DNA from 3 places in the Kitasatospora sp. NPDC059817 genome. Region 3 is predicted to be linked to each of the others. Evidence: predicted binding sites of a transcription regulator. Region 3 holds the regulator's gene; each other region holds the start of a gene.
What was found. Region 3 encodes HrcA, which represses chaperone genes, less so after heat shock. Its sites were predicted from a motif close to TTNGCACTCNGNNNNNCNGAGTGCNAA; they were not measured.

Region 1: the regulator HrcA is predicted to act here: its motif matches at 2,992-3,018, upstream of ACFV61_RS13740 (FmdB family zinc ribbon protein).
Region 2: the regulator HrcA is predicted to act here: its motif matches at 4,444-4,470, upstream of groL (chaperonin GroEL).

What each region holds. Positions count from the first base shown of each region.
Region 1 is NZ_JBHWIR010000051.1:28,513-35,089, reverse strand. Features, by position in the region: gene ACFV61_RS13750 (potassium/proton antiporter) at 1-1,116, shown strand, start outside; gene ACFV61_RS13745 (MFS transporter) at 1,445-2,836, shown strand; gene ACFV61_RS13740 (FmdB family zinc ribbon protein) at 3,030-3,362, shown strand; gene ACFV61_RS13735 (hypothetical protein) at 3,661-3,924, shown strand; gene mscL (large conductance mechanosensitive channel protein MscL) at 3,955-4,374, shown strand; gene ACFV61_RS13725 (hypothetical protein) at 4,385-4,624, opposite strand; gene ACFV61_RS13720 (sigma-70 family RNA polymerase sigma factor) at 4,765-5,736, opposite strand; gene ACFV61_RS13715 (phosphatase PAP2 family protein) at 6,166-6,577, shown strand, end outside.
Region 2 is NZ_JBHWIR010000006.1:71,554-78,130, reverse strand. Features, by position in the region: gene ACFV61_RS02520 (trehalose-6-phosphate synthase) at 1-544, opposite strand, end outside; gene ACFV61_RS02515 (glucosyl-3-phosphoglycerate synthase) at 595-1,596, opposite strand; SAM riboswitch class I at 1,744-1,880, shown strand; gene thrC (threonine synthase) at 1,898-3,178, shown strand; gene ACFV61_RS02505 (MoaD/ThiS family protein) at 3,220-3,498, shown strand; gene ACFV61_RS02500 (cold-shock protein) at 4,077-4,280, shown strand; gene groL (chaperonin GroEL) at 4,627-6,249, shown strand; gene ACFV61_RS02490 (hypothetical protein) at 6,345-6,577, shown strand, end outside.
Region 3 is NZ_JBHWIR010000016.1:50,796-57,372, reverse strand. Features, by position in the region: gene ACFV61_RS06125 (DUF3097 domain-containing protein) at 1-118, opposite strand, end outside; gene ACFV61_RS06120 (hypothetical protein) at 143-727, opposite strand; gene htpX (zinc metalloprotease HtpX) at 799-1,719, opposite strand; gene hrcA (heat-inducible transcriptional repressor HrcA) at 1,983-3,017, shown strand; gene dnaJ (molecular chaperone DnaJ) at 3,094-4,233, shown strand; gene ACFV61_RS06100 (16S rRNA (uracil(1498)-N(3))-methyltransferase) at 4,348-5,097, shown strand; gene ACFV61_RS06095 (PDZ domain-containing protein) at 5,170-6,577, shown strand, end outside.

The sequences.
Region 1 (6,577 bases), on a different contig from region 3:
CTCGGCGCGATCGTCTCCTCCACCGACGCCGCCGCCGTCTTCTCCGTCCTGCGCATGGTCCCGCTGCCGCACCGGCTCACCGGCCTGCTGGAGGCCGAGTCCGGCTTCAACGACGCGCCCGTGGTCATCCTGGTCGTCGCCTTCGCCACCACCGGCGAGCTGGACTCCTGGTACGTCCTGGTCGGCACGATCATCGCCGAGCTGGCGATCGGCGCGGCGGTCGGCTTCGCGACCGGCAAGCTCGGCGCGTACGGGATCAAGCACGTCGCGCTGCCCTCCTCCGGCCTGTACCCGATCGCCGTGATGGCGCTGACCGTGCTCGCCTACGCGGGCGGCGCGCTGCTGCACGGCTCCGGCTTCCTCGCCGTCTACATCTGCGCGGTGATCCTCGGCAACGCCAAGCTGCCGCACGGCCCGGCCGTCCGGGGCTTCGCCGACGGCCTGGCCTGGATCGGGCAGATCGGCATGTTCGTGCTGCTCGGCCTGCTCTGCACGCCCGAGACCATGGGCTCCGCGGTGGTCCCCGCGCTGGTGATCGGCGGCGTGCTGGTCTTCCTGGCCCGGCCGCTGTCCGTGGTGCTGACGCTGACCCCGTTCAAGGTGCCGGGCCGGGAGCAGGCGCTGCTCAGCTGGGCCGGACTGCGCGGGGCGGTGCCCATCGTGCTGGCGACCATCCCGCTGGTGTCGGGCGCGCCGAAGGCCCAGGACGTCTTCAACATCGTCTTCATCCTGGTCGTCGTCTTCACCCTGCTCCAGGGCCCGACCCTGCCCTGGGTGGCCAAGCAGCTGCGGATCGGCGAGGGCTCGATGGGCCAGGACCTGGACATCGAGTCCGCCCCGCTGGAGAAGCTGCACGGGCACCTGCTGTCGGTCGCGCTCTCCCCCGGCTCCCGGATGTCCGGCGTGGAGGTCAGCGAGCTGCGGCTGCCCAAGGGGGCCGCCGTCACCCTGGTGGTGCGGGAGGGCAGCTCCTTCGTGCCGGACAAGGCGACGGTGCTGCGCGGCGGGGACGAGCTGCTGGTGGTCACCACCGACGAGGTCGGCGAGGCGGCCGAGCGGCGGCTGCGGGCCGTGGACAAGGGCGGAAAGCTCGCGGGGTGGCTGCACGGGCGGTGAGCCCGGCGGGTGGGCGGCGGGTGGTGACCGGAAGACCGGAAGGCCTCACCCGCTGTTCACCTTCGATGGGCAGGACAATTTTGGACGTGCCTTGCAGTCTGGGGATTCGCGCGACATCTACGCGCGTATATGTATGATGGTCAGATCACACCCAGCATCTGCCTGAAGCAGAGTTGGCGCGACCGTTCGGCGGCCGCGGTCCGGACCTCGGCCACCACGCCGGTCCGGCCCGGTATCTACCCCGGTCGACGCGCGAGAGGACGACTCTCGGCGCCGTCGGGGCCACCCCATGCCCTGCCGCGCTACCAGGCAGCAGGAAGGACCGACCGTGACGGCCCGCCGAACGGTCGACGACCCCGCGGACACCGCGACCCCGCGTGACACCGCCAACCCCACCCCCGCCGACGGCACCGCCGATGCCGTCGACACCCCCGCCCCCGTGCGGGTCGGGTACGGCGCACTGCTGCGCACGCCCGGCGCCTGGACGTTCCTGGCACCGGCATTCCTCGCGCGGCTGCCATACGCGATGCTCAGCATGGGCATCCTGCTGCTCGTCAAGGACACCCACGGCTCGTACGGCACCGCGAGCACCGTCGCGGCCGTCGCCGCCGTCGCCCAGGCCCTGATCGGCCCGCAGACCGGCCGGCTCGCCGACCGGTACGGCCAGACCGCCGTCCTCGTCCCGACCGTCGTGGTGCACGCCGCCTCGGTCGGCGCGCTGATCGCGCTGGCGCTCGGCCACGCACCGGCCTGGAGCCTGTTCCTGGCCGCCGTCCCGGCCGGCGCGAGCGTTCCGCAGATCGGCGCCATGGTCCGGGCCCGCTGGATCGCCGAGTTCACCGCGGACGGCGCGTCCGCCTCGTCCGCGGCCAAGGTGGGCACCGCGTTCGCCTTCGAGTCCGTGACGGACGAGTTCACCTTCGTGATCGGCCCGATCCTGGCCACCGCCGTCGCCACCACGGTCAGCCCCTCGGCCGGGCTGATCGCCGAGGCCACGCTGACCCTCGTCGGCGGCCTGGCCTTCGCCGCCCAGCGGCGCACCGCGCCCGCCCGGGCACTGCCCCAGCCCGGCGTGCGACGCGCCTCCGCGCTCGCCTCCCCCGGCGTCCGGCTGCTGGCCGGGGCCTTCCTCGGGGTGGGCGCCGTGTTCGGCGGCATGCAGGTCTCGGTGAACGCCTTCGCCGACTCGGTCGGGCAGCACGGCGCCGCCGGCACCGTGTACGGGATCTTCGCCGGCGGCTCGATGGTGGCCGGCGTGCTGTACGGCGTGATCGCCTGGCGGCGGTCCGTGCAGCAGCGGATGGTCATGAGCTACGCCCTGCTGGTGCTGGGCTGCTCGACGCTGTGGGCGATGCCCAACCTGGTCGCGCTCGCCGCCGCCGGACTGGTCTGCGGCCTGGCCATCGCGCCGACCCTGATCAGCGGCTACACCCTGGTCGAGACGCTCGTCGCGGACGGCGCCAAGACCGAGGCGTTCACCTGGCTGACCGGCGCCATCGGCCTCGGCCTGGCGGTCGGCCAGATGATCGCCGGGCAGCTGATCGACGGCCACGGGCCGTCCAGCGGGTTCCTGGTGCCGGTGGCCGGCGCCGGCCTGGGCCTGATCGCGCTGGTGTCGCTGCGGCACCTGCTGACCGCGCCGGGCGGGCCTGGTCAGGTCGTCGCGGCCGCACCGGAGCGCGGCACCGCGGCGCAGCTGGTGGGCGCGGCCAAGGGCTGAGCGGGCACGCGGTGGCGCACCGCGCGAAGCCGTGGGCGGCGCGCGGTGGAAGCCGCGCGGAGCCGCGGTGGAGAAGTGTGCGCGGCTCGGCCACGGCTCATCTCACATCGGAGTCGCTGGACTGATTCAGCGGAATGCCGCATCATTGACCATCGTTAGCACTCATCAGGCGAGAGTGCCAGGAGGAAGACAAGTGCCCACGTACCAGTACCAGTGCACCGAGTGCGGCAACGGCCTGGAGGCGGTGCAGAAGTTCACCGACGAGGCGCTGACCACGTGCCCCGACTGCCAGGGACGGCTCCGCAAGGTCTTCTCGGCCGTGGGCGTCGTGTTCAAGGGCTCGGGCTTCTACCGCACCGACAGCCGCTCGTCCTCCAGCAGCACGGTGGGCGCAGGCTCCTCCGGTAGCTCCTCGGCGGCGTCGTCCGGCTCGACCCCGGCGTCGTCCTCGACGTCGTCGACGTCCTCGTCCTCCGGTTCTTCGAGCTCTTCCAGCTCCTCCAGCCCGGCCCCGGCCGCGAGCTGACCTCGGCGCCGGACGCACACAGCGCATCGACAAGGCCCGCCACCCCGCGTTCTCCGCGGGGCGGCGGGCCTTCGTCGTCCCTGCTCGCTGTCACCACTCGCCGCCCCGGTTCGTCAGCCCCGGCGGGCCGGATGCACTCGTGCGGGTGTACGAATTCATCCACAGGGCCCGAGTTGTCCACAGGCTGCGGATAACGGCTTTCCGGGGCGGCGCGCGGCGCACATCGTAGGGGTCGCCGGAGAACGACCGGCCCGCACAGGGGCGGCCCCCCACGACCTCGGTGGTGACCATGACGACCATGAGCCTCTCCGTACCGCTGCCCGCACCCGCCGTACCGCCCCGGCGGGAGGTGCCGCGCTTCCCGCCGATCCGGCGCGGGGCCGGCGGGTGGCACCGCTGGCGGCACGCCGTACGACGCCGGGCCGGGGTGCCCGCGCTGGTGCTGCTCGCGGTGGCCGCGGCGCTCGCGGTCGGGCCCGCACGGGCCGGGCTGCCGTCGCCGCCGGGCGGCCCGGTGGGCCGGACGGGTTGTCAATCCGGTCCGACGGAAGATCACCCGTAACCGGGCAACGACTTCGTCGTTCACGGCGGCATGAAAGGCTTCAAGCAATTCCTGCTGCGTGGAAACGTCGTCGAATTCGCCGTCGCCGTCGTCATCGGCGCGGCCTTCACCAACATCGTCAACGCCTTCGTCAAGGGCGTCATCAATCCGATCGTCGGCGTCTTCGGAACGAAGGACCTGGCGTCCTACAGTTCCTGCCTCAAGGGGCCCTGCGAGCTGAACGCCACCGGCGAGGTCACGTCCGGGATCCTCATCCTGTGGGGATCGGTGCTCAGCGCCCTGCTGCAGTTCCTGATCACGGCGGCCGTCGTCTACTTCGTCCTGATCGTGCCCATGAACAGGCTGGCCGCCAGGCGGAAGAGCACCGCCGAGACGCTGGCGGAGGCCGAGGCCAAGGAGGTCCAACTGCTCACCGAGATCCGCGACGCGCTGGTCGCCCCGCAGCGCTGAGCGCCGCACCTCAGTCCCCGTGGTGCGGCGGGCGCTGGCTCAGGTACCAGTCCAGCCCCCGCCCACCACTCTCCCCCGCCCCGGGGCGCTCACCCCAGCCGGTGTCGGTGTCGTCCCGGGACTGCTGGTCCAGCGGGTCCCGGAAGACCAGCCGGGCCTTCGGCGCCGCCGGCCGCTCCTCCCGTCCCTGCTGCTCCCCCTGTCCCTGCTCCTGCTCCCGCGCCTGCCCCTGCTCGCTCACCCTGCTCACTTCCGCTTCCCGTCGACTGCCGTCCGGATCGTCCTGTCCCTCCAGCCTAAGAGCCCCGCGAAACACCCCGGGCCCTGGTGCGGAGTGCTCCGCACCAGGGCCCGGGGCGGGGATGGAGCCGCAGGCAGTTGCTCGGGTTCTCAGGCGGCCTCGAAGCCCGCGTGGTCGGCGATCTTCTTCAGCTCGGCCAGCGCGTGCTTCTCGATCTGGCGGATCCGCTCGCGGGTGAGGCCGTGCTGCTTGCCCACCTCGGTGAGGGTGCGCTCGCGGCCGTCCTCCATCCCGTAGCGGGAGCGGATGATCGAGGCCGTGCGGTCGTCCAGCCGCCCGATCAGGCCGTCCAGCTCCTCGCGGCGGAGCATGACCATCACGGCGTCCTCGGGGGACGTCGCCCCGGTGTCCTCGACCAGGTCGCCGAACTGGGTCTCGCCCTCGTCGTCGACCGCCATGTTGAGGCTGACCGGGTCGCGGGCCCAGTCCAGCACGTCCTTGATCCGGGCCTCGGTGGTGTCCAGCTCGGCTGCGATCTCGGCCGGCTCGGCCTCCCGGCCCAGCTCCTTGGACTTCTCCCGCTGCACCCGCCGGATCCGCCCCAGCTCCTCGACCAGGTGCACGGGCAGCCGGATGGTGCGGGACTGGTCGGCGATCGACCGGGTGATCGCCTGCCGGATCCACCAGGTGGCATAGGTGGAGAACTTGAAACCCTTGGCGTAGTCGAACTTCTCGACGGCGCGCACCAGGCCGGCGTTGCCCTCCTGGATGAGGTCCAGCAGCGGAAGGCCGCTGCGCGGGTACCGGCGGGCGACCGCCACCACGAGCCGGAGGTTCGAGCGGATGAAGACGTCCTTGGCGCGCTCGGCGTCCTCGGCTATCGCCTCCAGTTCCTCGCGCTTCACGCCGTCGGGGAACACGCCCTGCTCCAGCAGGTGCTGGGCGTACACGCCGGCCTCGATCCGCAGTGAGAGCTCGACCTCCTCGGCGGCATCGAGCAGGGGTGTCCTGGCGATCTCGTCGAGGTACATGCCGACCAGGTCGCGGTCGGCCTCAAGGTTGGTCGGGCGGGCCGCGCGAGTCCGGTCGGCCCTGTCGCGAACGACGGCACGGGTGGCCATGCTTGCTCCCTTTGCTGGAATTGCCGAGGTCTGCCTGCCTGCCCCCCGAGAGGGCAAGAAATGGGGGCCCCGCGGGGCTCACACGTAACGATCCAACGAACAGAATCCGGACAACATTCCCAAGTTACTCAGATTCTTCCCCGCGATGCAGTATGCTGCCGGTTTTCACCCCGGTTATGGACACCGGGTGACCGGTCGAGCACCTTAGGTGCCGTTTCCGCAACTGCTTCCGAGCGCTTCCGTCACGCCCCGCACACGCGCCCGCCGCCCCGCCGGCCGCCGTACAGGGTGAAACCCGCGAACGGGCACGCGCGTTCCCACCTTCCGCCGGCGCCCGCCCCCGGCGTACGCAGGTTCTCCCCACAAACGATGCCGAATCGCTATCACCCGTGGTCCTGATCGGCCCGGGACACTGGGAAGGTGTCAGCCATGCACCTGACCAACAGCTCGACCACCGTCACTGCGCGTCACCGCCGCCTCTTGCGGGATTCGGCGCTCGCGGTGGTCTGTGCCGCGCTGTTCGGCCTCCTGGCCGCCCTGGTGACCCGGCACTGGCATCCGCTGGAACAGCTCGACCAGAGCTGGATCGGCGAACTGCACACCTTCGCCCGGCAGCACCGGATCTGGACCGCCTCGGTGCAGACGCTCTCCGACATCGGCGGCACGGTCACGATGCGCACCCTGCTCGGCATCGCGGCCGTCTGGCTGTGGCTGATCGGCGCCCGGGTCCTGGCCGGCTGGGTGGCCGCCCAGACCCTGGTCGGCTGGGGCGGCCAGTGGGCGCTGAAGCTGGCCGTCGGCCGCCAACGCCCCTCCTTCACCGACCCGGTCTCGCACGCCG
Region 2 (6,577 bases), on a different contig from region 3:
CGGGGCGGGCGGCGCGGAGCAGGGCCGGGGTCAGCGAGAGGTGGTAGTCCTGGACCAGCACGGCGGCCCCGGGGGCGGCCTCGGCGGCCAGTGCCTCGGCGAAGGCGGCGTTGTAGGCGCGGTAGGCGGCCCACTCGGTGCGGAACCCGGCGTCGAAGGCGGGGGCGGTGGGGGTGGCGTAGAGCAGGTGGTGGACGAACCAGAGGGTGGAGTTGGCGACGCCGTTGTAGGCGCGGGCGAAGGTGTCGGGATCGATGTCCAGCATGCGGACGGCCTGGCCGCCCACATCGTGCCCGGCGAGGTCGAGGCGGCCGTCCGGAGCCTCTCTGGCGGCCTGTCGGTCGGCGGCGCCGAGGGCGGCGCAGACCCAGACGGCGTCGGGGTCGTCGATGGCGGAGAGGCCGGAGACCAGGCCTCCGCCGCCGCGGCGGAGGGTCAGCGTGCCGTCGTCCGCGGTGCTGAACGACACCGGTCCCCGATTGGAGGCCACCAGGACGGGGGCGGTGCCGGTCGCACTCGAACGTTCGGTCGTGAGATCGCCCATGGTTGGTACGTTGCCTGGGCTCCGGAGCGGCAAACCCTTTCGGTGGGTGTTCAGTGTCGGGTCGCGTACTCGGGCACGGTGTGCATGGGCGGGCGTTCCAGGGCGGTCACCGGGTGGGTGTGGGCGGTGAACTCCCGGCTCTGCGGGTCGCGGGTGAACTGGGTCAGCAGCGGGTGGACGAGGTCGGCCGAGGCCTTCAGCCGGTGGGTGCGGTCGAGGCGTTCGAGGGCGGTGCGGTAGATGGTGGCGGCCATCCGGCCGAGGGCCTGGCCGTCCTGGTGCCGGTGGTGCCGGACACCGACGTCCACCTGGGCCAGGGCGTCCAGCCCGACCGTCTCCAGCGCGTCGACCAGCAGGCCGAGTTCGACGCCGTAGCCGGTGGGGAAGGGGAGCCGTTCGAGCAGCGCGCGGCGGGCCGCGTACTCGCCGCCGAGCGGCTGGACGAAACCGGCGAGTTCCGGCCAGTGCAGGTTGAGCAGCGGGCGGGCGACCAGTTCGGTGACCCGGCCGCCGCCGGCCGGGACCACCGCCCCCTCCGTCTCCAGCGGCCGGTCGTACATGGCCTTGACCAGCTGGATGTCCGGTTCGGTGAGCAGCGGGCCGAGGATGCCGGAGACGAAGGCCGGGTCGAACTCGCGCAGGTCGGCGTCGACGAAGCAGACGATGTCGCCGCGGGTGACCAGCAGCGAGCGCCAGAGCACCTCGCCCTTGCCGGGGACGGCGGGCAGCCGGGGCAGGATCGCGTCGCGGTACTCCACCCGGGCGCCGGCCCGGGCGGCGACGGCGGCGGTGGCGTCGGCCGAGCCGGAGTCGATCACGACGAGTTCGTCGACCAGCGGGAGGCGCTCCATCAGCTCGCGGCGGATGGTGCGGACGATGTCGCCGACGGTGGCCTCCTCGTCCAGTGCGGGCAGCACCACGCTGACCGTGTGGCCGGTCCGGCGCTTGGCCTCCAGCAGGGCGTGCACCGGCCGGTCGACCGCGCTCCACGAGCGGCGGCGCAGCCAGGACGCCGCCTGCGGGAGCAGCGCGGGGGTCGGTTCGGCGGGCACGGGACTCTCCTCGGCGGGGTCGGTGGGACGCGCCATCTCGCGTGGCGGACGATCCCGTTCGGGGTTGACGCCTTCGGATACAGTCTTCGTACAGCGGCCGGACCTTTGCACGTCGGGGTCGCCGTTGAGCACCACCACAATTTCACAAGCTCATCCAGAGGGACTGAGGGAACGGCCCGTTGACGTCCCGGCAACCTTCTCGCGCGGCTGTCTGTCGACAGGCCCCGGCGGGACAGGTGCCAATTCCGGCCTGTGGCGCGACCGTGCCACGGGGAAGATGAGGAGAGAGGCCTCCGCCATCATGGCTATCGACACTGTCGCACCCGCATCCGTGGACCTCGGCCCCGCCACCGCGCTGTCCTGTCGGGAGTGCGGCACCCGCTTCCCGCTCGGTCCGAGCTTCGCCTGCCTGGAGTGCTTCGGCCCGCTGGAGATCGCGTACGACTTCGGCAGCGAGGGCGCCGAGGAGCTGCGCCGCCGGATCGAGGCCGGCCCGAGTTCGATCTGGCGCTACGCGCCGCTGCTGCCCGTCCCGGCCGACGTCGCCACCAAGCCCAACCTGAACCCCGGTTGGACCCCGCTGGTCAAGGCGGACAACCTGGGCCGCGAGCTGGGCTTCACCGCGCAGCTGCACATCAAGGACGACTCGGGCAACCCGACCCACTCGTTCAAGGACCGCGTGGTGGCCTGCGCCATCGAGGCCGCGCGGGCCTTCGGCTTCACGACGCTCTCCTGCTCCTCCACCGGCAACCTGGCCGGCGCGGTGGGCGCGGCGGCCGCCCGGGCCGGTTTCAAGTCCTGCGTGTTCATCCCGCACGACCTGGAGCAGGGCAAGGTCGTCATGGCCGGGGTGTACGGCGGCGAGCTGGTCGGCATCGAGGGCAACTACGACGACGTGAACCGCTTCTGCTCGGAGCTGATCGGCGACCCGGCCGGTGAGAGCTGGGGCTTCGTCAACGTCAACCTGCGCCCCTACTACGGCGAGGGCTCCAAGACGCTGGCGTACGAGATCTGCGAGCAGCTCGGCTGGCGGCTGCCGGAGCAGATCGTCATCCCGATCGCCTCCGGCTCCCAGCTGACCAAGATCGACAAGGGGCTGCAGGAGCTGATCAGGCTCGGCCTGGTCGAGGACCGGCCGTACCGGGTCTTCGGCGCCCAGGCGGCGGGCTGCTCGCCGGTGTCGGCGGCGTTCAAGGCCGGCCAGGACGTGATCCGCCCGGTCAAGCCGGACACCATCGCCAAGTCGCTGGCGATCGGCAACCCGGCGGACGGCCCGTACGTGCTGGACATCGCCCGGCGCACCGGCGGCGCGGTCGAGGACGTCACCGACGCCGAGGTGGTGGACGCGATCCGGCTGCTGGCCCGGACCGAGGGCGTCTTCGCCGAGACCGCGGGCGGGGTGACCGTCGGCGTGCTGAAGAAGCTGGTGGAGACCGGCCAGCTGGACCCGGCCAAGGAGACCGTCGCGATCAACACCGGCGACGGCCTGAAGACCCTGGACGCCGTCGCCGGGGCCGGGATGACCGCCGTCATCCGCCCGACCCTGGCGTCCTTCCACGACGCCGGCCTCGCGTCCGCCTGAAACACCCCCCACCCCGCTGGGTCGCACCCGCTAGGAGAACCATGAGCGCCAACGTCCGTATCCCCACCATCCTGCGCACCTACACCGGCGGCGCCGCCGAGGTGGCCGCCGAGGGCGCCACCCTGGGCGAGGTCATCGCCGACCTGGAGAAGAACCACGCGGGGATCGCCGCCCGCATCCTGGACGACGCCGGCAAGCTGCGCCGTTTCGTCAACGTCTACGTGAACGACGACGACGTGCGCTTCGCCGAGGGCCTGGCGACCGGGATCGCGGCCGGCGCCAGCGTCTCGATCATCCCGGCGGTGGCCGGCGGCTGCTGAGCCGCGCCCCGATCCGGGCACTCCGCCCGAGCCGTTCGTCCGACCGGCCGTTCGCGCGTACGGAATTCCGTTCTCCGTACGCACGGACGGCCGGCCGCATTTCGGCGGGAATATGGCGGGGTCAAGTCGGAGTAGAGTGTGGCTCGGTTGGGAACAGGGCTTCCCCTCATCCTCACCCGCGAATCGCCGGACGGTCGTCCGGCCGCTGAGACCGGTCGGGTGCCTGGGCCGTGAAACATGTCAGGCAGATGTCAGAATTCCCGCGGGGATTTGTAGTAATCCGTCCGCTATGTCCGGCGTGAAATGCCGAATTCCTCCCGCTTTCGCCCGTCCTGCCCCTTGGCGCGGTGCCGGAATTCCCCGCAGCTGACCCTGTTGCAGAGGGCGTCGATCCGGATACATTCAGCCGCGGTCGACGTAATCACCCGCTCACAGGGCGCCGTCAGGCACCCCCGGCGGAGGACTGCGGCGTGCACGGCTGCGCCCAGGGGGGGTTCCCCGGGCCGGCCTTCAAACCAGACCCGGGCCCGCGACCTGCGGGCGCGTGAAGGGCCAGCACAGCACTAGGGGAGTTCGGAATGGCTCAGGGCACCGTCAAGTGGTTCAACGCGGAGAAGGGCTACGGCTTCATCGCGGTCGACGGTGGTGCGGACGTCTTCGTCCACTACAGCGCGATCCAGATGGACGGCTACCGCACCCTCGAGGAGGGCCAGCGGGTCGAGTTCGAGATCTCCCAGGGACAGAAGGGCCCGCAGGCGGACATGGTCCGCGCCGCGGTGTGACCCCCTTCCGACCCCAGGAGCTCGGCGCGGCCCACGGCTGGTGACCACTCGCTTCTCGACGGGCCCGTACGACACGCGTCGTGCGGGCCCGTCGGCGTTCCCCGGCGGGGAGTTGCGCGGGTCGGCGGGAGCGCCCCGGACGGCTCGCGGGATCGCGATTGGGCTTGCACTCGACCACCCGGAGTGCTAATCATTGGCGTTAGCACTCACAGCGTGAGAGTGACAGCGGACCGGGTCGGTGAGGCCCCCGGGAGCGGTAGGGGAAAGGACCCCCGCACACCAGGGCCGTCCGTCGCGGGCACCCCTTGGTCCGAGCAGTCGACCGTGTCCCGGAGGACCACTTCTGATGGCCAAGATCATCGCCTTTGATGAGGAAGCTCGCCGCGGCCTTGAGCGTGGCATGAACCAGCTCGCCGACGCAGTGAAGGTCACGCTCGGCCCCAAGGGTCGCAACGTCGTGCTGGAGAAGAAGTGGGGCGCCCCCACGATCACCAACGACGGTGTCTCCATCGCCAAGGAGATCGAGCTCGAGGACCCCTACGAGAAGATCGGCGCGGAGCTCGTCAAGGAGGTCGCCAAGAAGACCGACGACGTCGCGGGTGACGGCACCACCACCGCCACCGTGCTCGCCCAGGCCCTGGTTCGCGAGGGTCTGCGCAACGTCGCCGCCGGCGCCAACCCGATGGCCCTGAAGCGCGGCATCGAGAAGGCCGTCGCCGCCGTCTCCGACCAGCTGCTGGCCCAGGCCAAGGACGTGGAGACCAAGGAGCAGATCGCCTCCACCGCCTCCATCTCGGCCGCCGACACCCAGATCGGCGAGCTCATCGCCGAGGCCATGGACAAGGTCGGCAAGGAAGGCGTCATCACCGTCGAGGAGAGCAACACCTTCGGTCTGGAGCTTGAGCTCACCGAGGGCATGCGCTTCGACAAGGGCTACATCTCCGCCTACTTCGCGACCGACCTGGAGCGCATGGAGGCGACGTTCGAGGACCCGTACATCCTCATCGCCAACTCCAAGATCGGCTCGGTCAAGGACCTGCTGCCGCTGCTGGAGAAGGTCATGCAGAGCGGCAAGCCGCTCGTCATCATCGCCGAGGACGTCGAGGGCGAGGCCCTGTCGACCCTGGTCGTGAACAAGATCCGCGGCACCTTCAAGTCCGTCGCCGTCAAGGCCCCGGGCTTCGGCGACCGCCGCAAGGCCATGCTCGGCGACATCGCCATCCTCACCGGTGGCACCGTGATCTCCGAGGAGGTCGGCCTCAAGCTGGAGAACGCCGGCATCGACCTGCTGGGCACCGCCCGCAAGGTGGTCATCACCAAGGACGAGACCACCATCGTCGACGGTGGCGGTGACAGCGAGCAGGTCGCCGGCCGCGTGAACCAGATCCGCGCCGAGATCGAGAACAGCGACTCGGACTACGACCGCGAGAAGCTCCAGGAGCGCCTCGCCAAGCTGGCCGGCGGCGTGGCCGTCATCAAGGCCGGCGCGGCCACCGAGGTGGAGCTCAAGGAGCGCAAGCACCGCATCGAGGACGCCGTCCGCAACGCGAAGGCCGCCGTCGAGGAGGGCATCGTCGCCGGTGGTGGCGTCGCGCTGCTGCAGGCCTCGGTCGCCTTCGACAAGCTGGAGCTGGAGGGCGACGAGGCCACCGGTGCCAACATCGTCAAGGTCGCGCTGGAGGCCCCGATCAAGCAGATCGCGACCAACGCCGGCCTGGAGGGTGGCGTCGTGGTGGAGAAGGTGCGCAACCTCCCCGCCGGTCACGGCCTGAACGCGGCCACCAACACCTACGTCGACCTGATCGCCGAGGGCATCATCGACCCGGCCAAGGTGACCCGCTCCGCGCTGCAGAACGCCGCCTCCATCGCGGCGCTGTTCCTCACCACCGAGGCCGTCATCGCCGACAAGCCGGAGAAGGCCGCTGCGGCCGCCGGCGGCGGCATGCCGGGCGGTGACATGGACTTCTGATCCTGATCACACCGATCGGATCAGTTGGTTCCTGATCGTGTGGGCGGTCCCCTTCGGGGGGCCGCCCACACGGCGTTCTACCGGAGAATGGACAGATGGCTTCCGACGACATCGAGACCGCGCTGCACAACGCGCGGGCGCTGATCCTGGCCGACCTCACCGCGCGGGACGTGGCGGACGCCGCCGTCGTCTCCCTGGTGGAGCAGGCCGTGACGCACCGCCGCTGGTGGCTGGAACAGTGGCCGGACGGCACCGAGTACGTGCTCGGGCTGGTCGCCCAGGACGTCCAGGACGCGCTGCTGGAGGCGTACGGGCGCTGGCCGCTGTG
Region 3 (6,577 bases):
CGCAGAAGCCGGTGGCGGCCTCCTCCACCACCAGGTCCCGTTCGGCGGTCACCTCCGGGGCGGGCTGCTGCTTCTTCCACGGCGGGGTCAGGTCGGGTCCGTACTGGCGGCTGTGCATGAAAGCGACTATACGGACGGACCGTCAGAGGCCCGGCGCGCCCCAGACCGGGAACCAGCGGCTGAGGTCCTTCTCCAGCCGCAGGTCGTTCCCGAGCGTCGCGTTGACCTGGAGCTCCAGCGGGCTGTTGCGCCGCTCCCCGCCGCCGGGCATCGGGGCGAAGGGGTAGAAGGTGCCGCGCTTGTAGAGGTAGACCAGGGCCAGCGACTGCCCGTCCGGGTTGCGGAAGCCGACCAGCGAGCAGAGCAGTTGCGGCCCGAAGCCGTTCGCCTCCAGCTCGCTGTTGACCGCGTGCAGGTCGTTGACCAGGTCCGGCAGTTCCTCGGGGGTGTGCCGGGCGAGCAGCCAGGAGTAGCCGTAGCCGTCCTTGGAGGCCTCGACCGGGACGCCGCCGCGCTCGGTGTCGGCGTCGAGCAGCGCCCGCACCTGTTGTTCGACCTGGCCGAAGGCCGCGCCCTCGACGGCGGCGAAGCAGACCGAGCCGAGCCCGGTGGGGGTGAACCCGGCCGCGGCCTCCAGGGTGAGGGCGGCGGACGGGACGCCGAACAGCTGGTCGAGGTCGGGCTTGACGGGCTTGGTGCGCCCGAACAGGGTGTCCAGGATTCCCACGGCGGTCCTTTCGGGGGAGGGAGTCGGGAGGAGCCAGGAGGGGGGCGGGAGGGCCGCAGGGGGCCGGGGCCTCAGCGGCCGAGCTGCTCGGAGATCTTCGCCAGCTCCGCGAGCCGCTTCTCCAGCGTCGGGTGGGTGGAGAACAGCTGCGAGGCGGTCTCCCGGGCGCTCAGCGCGGGGGCGAAGTAGAAGGCGTTGTAGGGCTGTGCCTGGCGCAGGTCCTTGCTGGGGATGGCGGCGATCTGGCCGGTGACCTTGGTGAGCGCGGAGGCGAGGGCGCTGGGCCGGCCGGTGAGCTGGGCGGCGGCGCGGTCGGCGGCGAGTTCCCGGTAGCGGGACAGGAGCCGGGTGAGCAGGAAGCTGATGGCGTAGACGACCATCGACACCAGCGGGATGATCAGGGCGACGATGGCCGCGTTCTGGTCGTTGTTGTTGCGGTTGCCGCCCATGAACCCGCCGTACATGGCGATCCGGGTCATGGCCCCGGCGAGGACGCCGAGGAAGCCGGCGATGGTCATCACCGCGACGTCCCGGTGGGCGACGTGGGACAGCTCGTGGGCGAGGACGCCCTCCAGTTCCTCGGGCTCCAGCCGGCGCAGCAGGCCGGTGGTGACGCACACCACGGCGTTCTGCGGGTTGCGGCCGGTGGCGAAGGCGTTCGGCATGTCGTTGTCGGCGACCGCCACCCGGGGTTTGGGCATGTCGGCCAGCGCGCAGAGCCGGTCGATGGTGCCGTGCAGTTGCGGGTACTGCTCAGGGGTCACCTGGTGGGCGCCCATCGCCCGTTCGGTGATCTTGTCGCTGAACCAGAACTGGGCCACGAACAGCCCGCCGGAGATCAGGACGATCAGTGGCCAGGCGCCGCGCAGCAGCACGATCAGCAGACCGGTGAAACCGACGTACAGCAGCCCGATCACGAACATCGTCACGACCATGCGGCCGGTCAGGCCGCGGTCGGGCGCGAAACGGGTGTGCTGGCCCGAGCTCGACATTGCTTGCTCCTCCATTCGCCGTCGTCTTCGATGCTGCCACCCGGACGGCCCTGCGGCACCACCCCCGCGCCGGGAACTGCGGGCAGGATCACTCCGGCCGGGCCGTTCCTGCCGTTGGGCCCGGGCCTTACACTGGCAGGTACGGTTTTGGCACTCGCAGGTTCAGAGTGCCAAAGCGGGTGCCGGAGCCGGGATCCTCCCGGAGCGGGCAGCAGCATGCGTGACACGAACGGACAACGTGCGAAGACGGAGGTGTGTGCCCCATGGCCGGTGAGGTTCGCCAGCTGGACGACCGCAAGCTCGCCGTGCTCCGCGCGATCGTCCAGGACTATGTGGGCACCGAGGAGCCGGTCGGCTCCAAGGCCCTGGTGGAGCGGCACAACCTCGGAGTCTCCCCGGCGACCGTGCGCAACGACATGGCGGCGCTGGAGGAGGAGGGCTACATCCACCAGCCGCACACCAGCGCCGGGCGCATCCCCACCGACAAGGGGTACCGCCTGTTCGTCGACAAGCTCGCCGAGGTCAAGCCGATGAGCGCCCCCGAGCGCCGGGCGATCCGGCACTTCCTGGACGGCGCCGTCGACCTGGACGACGTGGTCATGCGGACGGTGCGGCTGCTCGCCCAGCTCACCCGGCAGGTCGCGGTGGTGCAGTACCCCTCGCTGTCGCGGTCCACCGTCCGGCACATCGAGCTGGTGGCGCTGGCCCCGACCAAGGTGATGCTGGTCCTGATCACCAACACCGGCCGGGTCGAGCAGCGGATGGTCGACTGCCCGGGCCCGGTCGGCGAGACGGTCCTGGCGGACCTGCGGGCCCGGATCAACGCGCGGGCCGTCGGTCAGCGGCTGCCGGACGTGCCGGGGTTCCTGGAGGAGCTCCCGGCGGGTTTCGAGCCGCCGGACCGCCCGACCGTCAGCACGGTCCTGGCGACGCTGTTCGAAGCGCTCGCCGAGCAGAACGAGGAGCGGATCATGCTGGCCGGCACGGCCAACCTGACCCGCTTCGGGCACGACTTCCCCCTGACCATCCAGCCGGTGCTGGAAGCCCTGGAGGAGCAGGTCGTCCTGCTCCGTCTCCTGGGTGAGACGGCGGACGCCGCGATGACGGTCCGGATCGGGCGGGAGATCGCCTACGAGGGGCTGAATTCCACCTCGGTGGTGTCGGTCGGTTACGGTTCGGGCGACGAGAGCGTGGCCAAACTGGGTGTGATCGGTCCGACCCGGATGGACTATCCGGGCACAATGGGGGCGGTGCGTGCGGTGGCGCGGTACGTGGGCCAGATCCTGGCCGAGTCGTAGCACAGGCCGCCGTCGGAACCTCTGACGGCGGTGTCCAGTCGCAGCACTACTACAGGCGGAACAAGCGGAGCATTTGGTGGCCACGGACTACTACGCGGTACTCGGCGTCCGACGGGATGCGGGGCAGGACGAGATCAAGAAGGCCTTCCGACGCCTGGCACGCGAACTGCACCCGGACGTCAACCCGGACCCGAAGACGCAGGAGCGGTTCAAGGAGATCAACGCCGCTTACGAGGTGCTCTCCGACCCGCAGAAGCGCCAGGTCTACGACCTCGGCGGTGACCCGCTCTCGCCGGGCGGCGGGGGCGCGGGCGGCTTCGGCGCGGGGGCGGCCGGCTTCGGCTTCTCCGACATCATGGACGCCTTCTTCGGCGCCGCGGCCGGCCAGCGCGGCCCGCGCTCGCGCACCCGCCGCGGCCAGGACGCCATGATCCGGCTGGAGATCACCCTGGAGGAGGCCGCCTTCGGCACCACCAAGGAACTCCAGGTCGACACGGCCGTCACCTGCACCACGTGCAGCGGTGAGGGCGCGGCCCCCGGCACCTCCGCGCAGACCTGCGACATGTGTCGCGGCAGGGGCGAGGTCTCCCAGGTCACCCGGTCGTTCCTGGGCCAGGTCATGACCTCCCGGCCCTGCCCGCAGTGCCAGGGCTTCGGCACCGTCGTGCCGACCCCGTGCCCGGAGTGCGCCGGCGACGGCAGGGTCCGCGCCCGGCGCACCCTGACGGTCAAGATCCCGGCCGGTGTCGACAACGGCACCCGGATCCAGCTGGCCGGCGAGGGCGAGGTCGGCCCCGGCGGCGGCCCGGCCGGCGACCTGTACGTCGAGATCGCCGAGACCACCCACACCGTCTTCCAGCGGCGCGGGGACGATCTGCACTGCACCGTCACCATCCCGATGACGGCCGCGTCCCTCGGCACCCAGGTGCCGTTGCAGACCCTGGACGGGCTGGAGGAGCTCGACATCCGGCCCGGCACCCAGTCCGGCCAGTCGATCCCGCTGCACGGCCGCGGCATCACGCACCTGCGCGGCGGCGGCCGAGGCGACCTGATAGTGCATGTCGAGGTGCAGACGCCCACCAAGCTCGACCCCGAGCAGGAGGAGCTGCTGCGCCGGCTCGCGGTGCTGCGCGGCGAGGAGCGGCCGTCCGGCCAGTTCGCGCCGGGCCAGCAGGGCCTGTTCTCGCGCCTCAAGGACGCGTTCAACGGCCGCTAGGCCCTAGGACCCAGCCCGGGCCGCCAGGCCCTGGCCGTCCGCGCGGGGGTGCCGGGTTCTGCCCGGCGCCCCTTTCGCGTTCCCGATCCGCCCCACCCCCCGGAGGTTCCCCGCATGACCGCCCCCGTCTTCGTCGTCGAGACCGAGCGGATCGCCGCCGCCGCGCCCGGCTCCGTGGTGCGCCTCGACGGGCCGGAGGGGCGGCACGCGGCCGCGGTGAAGCGGCTGGCGGCGGGCGAGGCGGTGACCCTCGCCGACGGGCTGGGCCTCGGGGTGGACGGGACGGTCGCCGCGGTGCTCGGCAAGGACGCGATCGACGTCACGGTGGCCGCCGTCCGCCGGGAGCCCGAGCCGGCGCCGCGGATCGTCGTCGTCCAGGCGCTGCCCAAGGGCGACCGCGGCGAGCTCGCGGTGGAGACCATGACCGAGGTCGGCGTGGACGTGATCGTCCCGTGGGCCGCCTCGCGCTGCATCACGCAGTGGAAGGGCGAGCGGGGCGCCAAGGCGCTGGCCAAGTGGCGGGCCACCGCCCGGGAGGCCGGCAAGCAGTCCCGCCGGCTGCGCTTCCCCGAGGTGCGCGAGCCGGCGACCACCCGGCAGCTGGCGCCGCTGCTGGCCCAGGCCGCGTTCGCCGCCGTGCTGCACGAGGAGGGCGCCGAGCCGCTGGCGCTGGCCGCGCTGCCCGCGGCCGGGGACGTGGTGCTGGTGGTCGGCCCGGAGGGCGGGGTCTCCCCGGAGGAGCTGGCCGCGTTCGCCGAGGCGGGCGCCGGGCCGTACCGGCTGGGCCCCTCGGTGCTGCGCACCTCCACCGCCGGGGTGGCCGCCGGCGCCCTGCTGCTGGGGCGCACCGGCCGCTGGTCGTAGCCGGCCCGCCCGTGTGGTCGGAGTCTGCCCGAACCGGCCCGCGCCGTGCGCGCGCGTGCCTACGCTGACCGCGTGACGGAACCCCTGAGCACCTCTGCGGGCGCCTACCTGCGCCACCCCCATCTGCACGGTGACCTGGTCACCTTCGTCGCCGAGGACGACGTCTGGCTGGCCCCGCTGGACGGTGGCCGGGCCTGGCGGCTGACGGCCGATCACCTGCCCGTCCGACACCCCCGGTTCGCCCCCGACGGGCGGCACATCGCCTTCACCTCCACCCGGGACGGCGCGCCCGAGGTGCACGTGGTGCCGGTGGACGGCGGGCCGTCCCGGCGGCTCACCCACTGGGGCAGCGAGCAGACCGAGGTGCGGGGCTGGACGGCCGACGGGCGCCCGATCGCCCTCACCACCGCCGGTGAGGCGACCCTGCGCCGCAGCTGGGCGCACGCCGTGCCGCTGGACGGCGGCGAGTCGGTGCGGCTGCCGTACGGGCCGGTCGGCGGGCTCGCCTTCGAGCCGGGCGGCGACCGCGTGCTGCTGGGCACCGTCAACAACCGCGAGCCGGCCTGGTGGAAGCGCTACCGGGGCGGCCGGGCGGGCAAGTTGTGGATCGGGCGGGACGAATTCGTCCGCGTCCACGAGGAGTTGGACGGCCAGCTCGACTCGCCGCTGTGGGTGGGGGAGCGGATCGCCTTCCTCTCCGACCACGAGGGCGTCGGCGAGCTCTACTCCAGCCTCCCGGACGGCTCCGACCTGCGCCGCCACACCACCGACCCGGACGGCTTCTACGCCCGCAACGCCGGCACCGACGGCACCCGGGCGGTGTTCCACCGGGCCGGCGACGTCTGGCTGCTGGACGACCTGGCGGGAGCCGCGCCCCGCCGCCTCGACATCCGGCTGGCCGGCCCGCGCAGCGGCCGCCGCCCCCGCCCGGTGCACGCCGCGCACTGGCTGGAGTCCGCCGCTCCCGACCGCACAGGCCGGGCCGGCGCCGTGGTGGTGCGCGGCGACGTGCACTGGCTGACCCACCGCGAGGGCCCGGCCCGGGTGCTGGACGAGACCCCGGGGGTGCGCGGGCGGCTGGCCCGGGTGGTGCCGGGCGAGGACGGCGCCCAGGGCGTGCTGTGGGTGTCCGACGCCGAGGGCGAGGACGCGCTGGAGTTCGCCCCCGACGCCCAGGGCGCCGAGCGCCGCCGGCTGGCTGCCGGGCGGATCGGCCGGGTCAACTCCCTGGCGGTGTCCCCGGATGGCAGGCAGGCCGCGCTCGGCGTGCACGACGGCCGGGTCCTGCTGGTCGCGCTCGCCGACGGCACCGTGCACGAGCTGGACCGCAGCGCCGACGGCGAGGTCGGCGGGCTGGCCTTCAGCCCGGACTCGGCCTGGCTGGCCTGGTCGCGGCCGGTGCACCGGCTGGGCCCGTACTCGCTGCGCCAGATCGTGCTGGCCGACCTGGCGACCCGGACGGTCGGCGAGGTCACCCAGG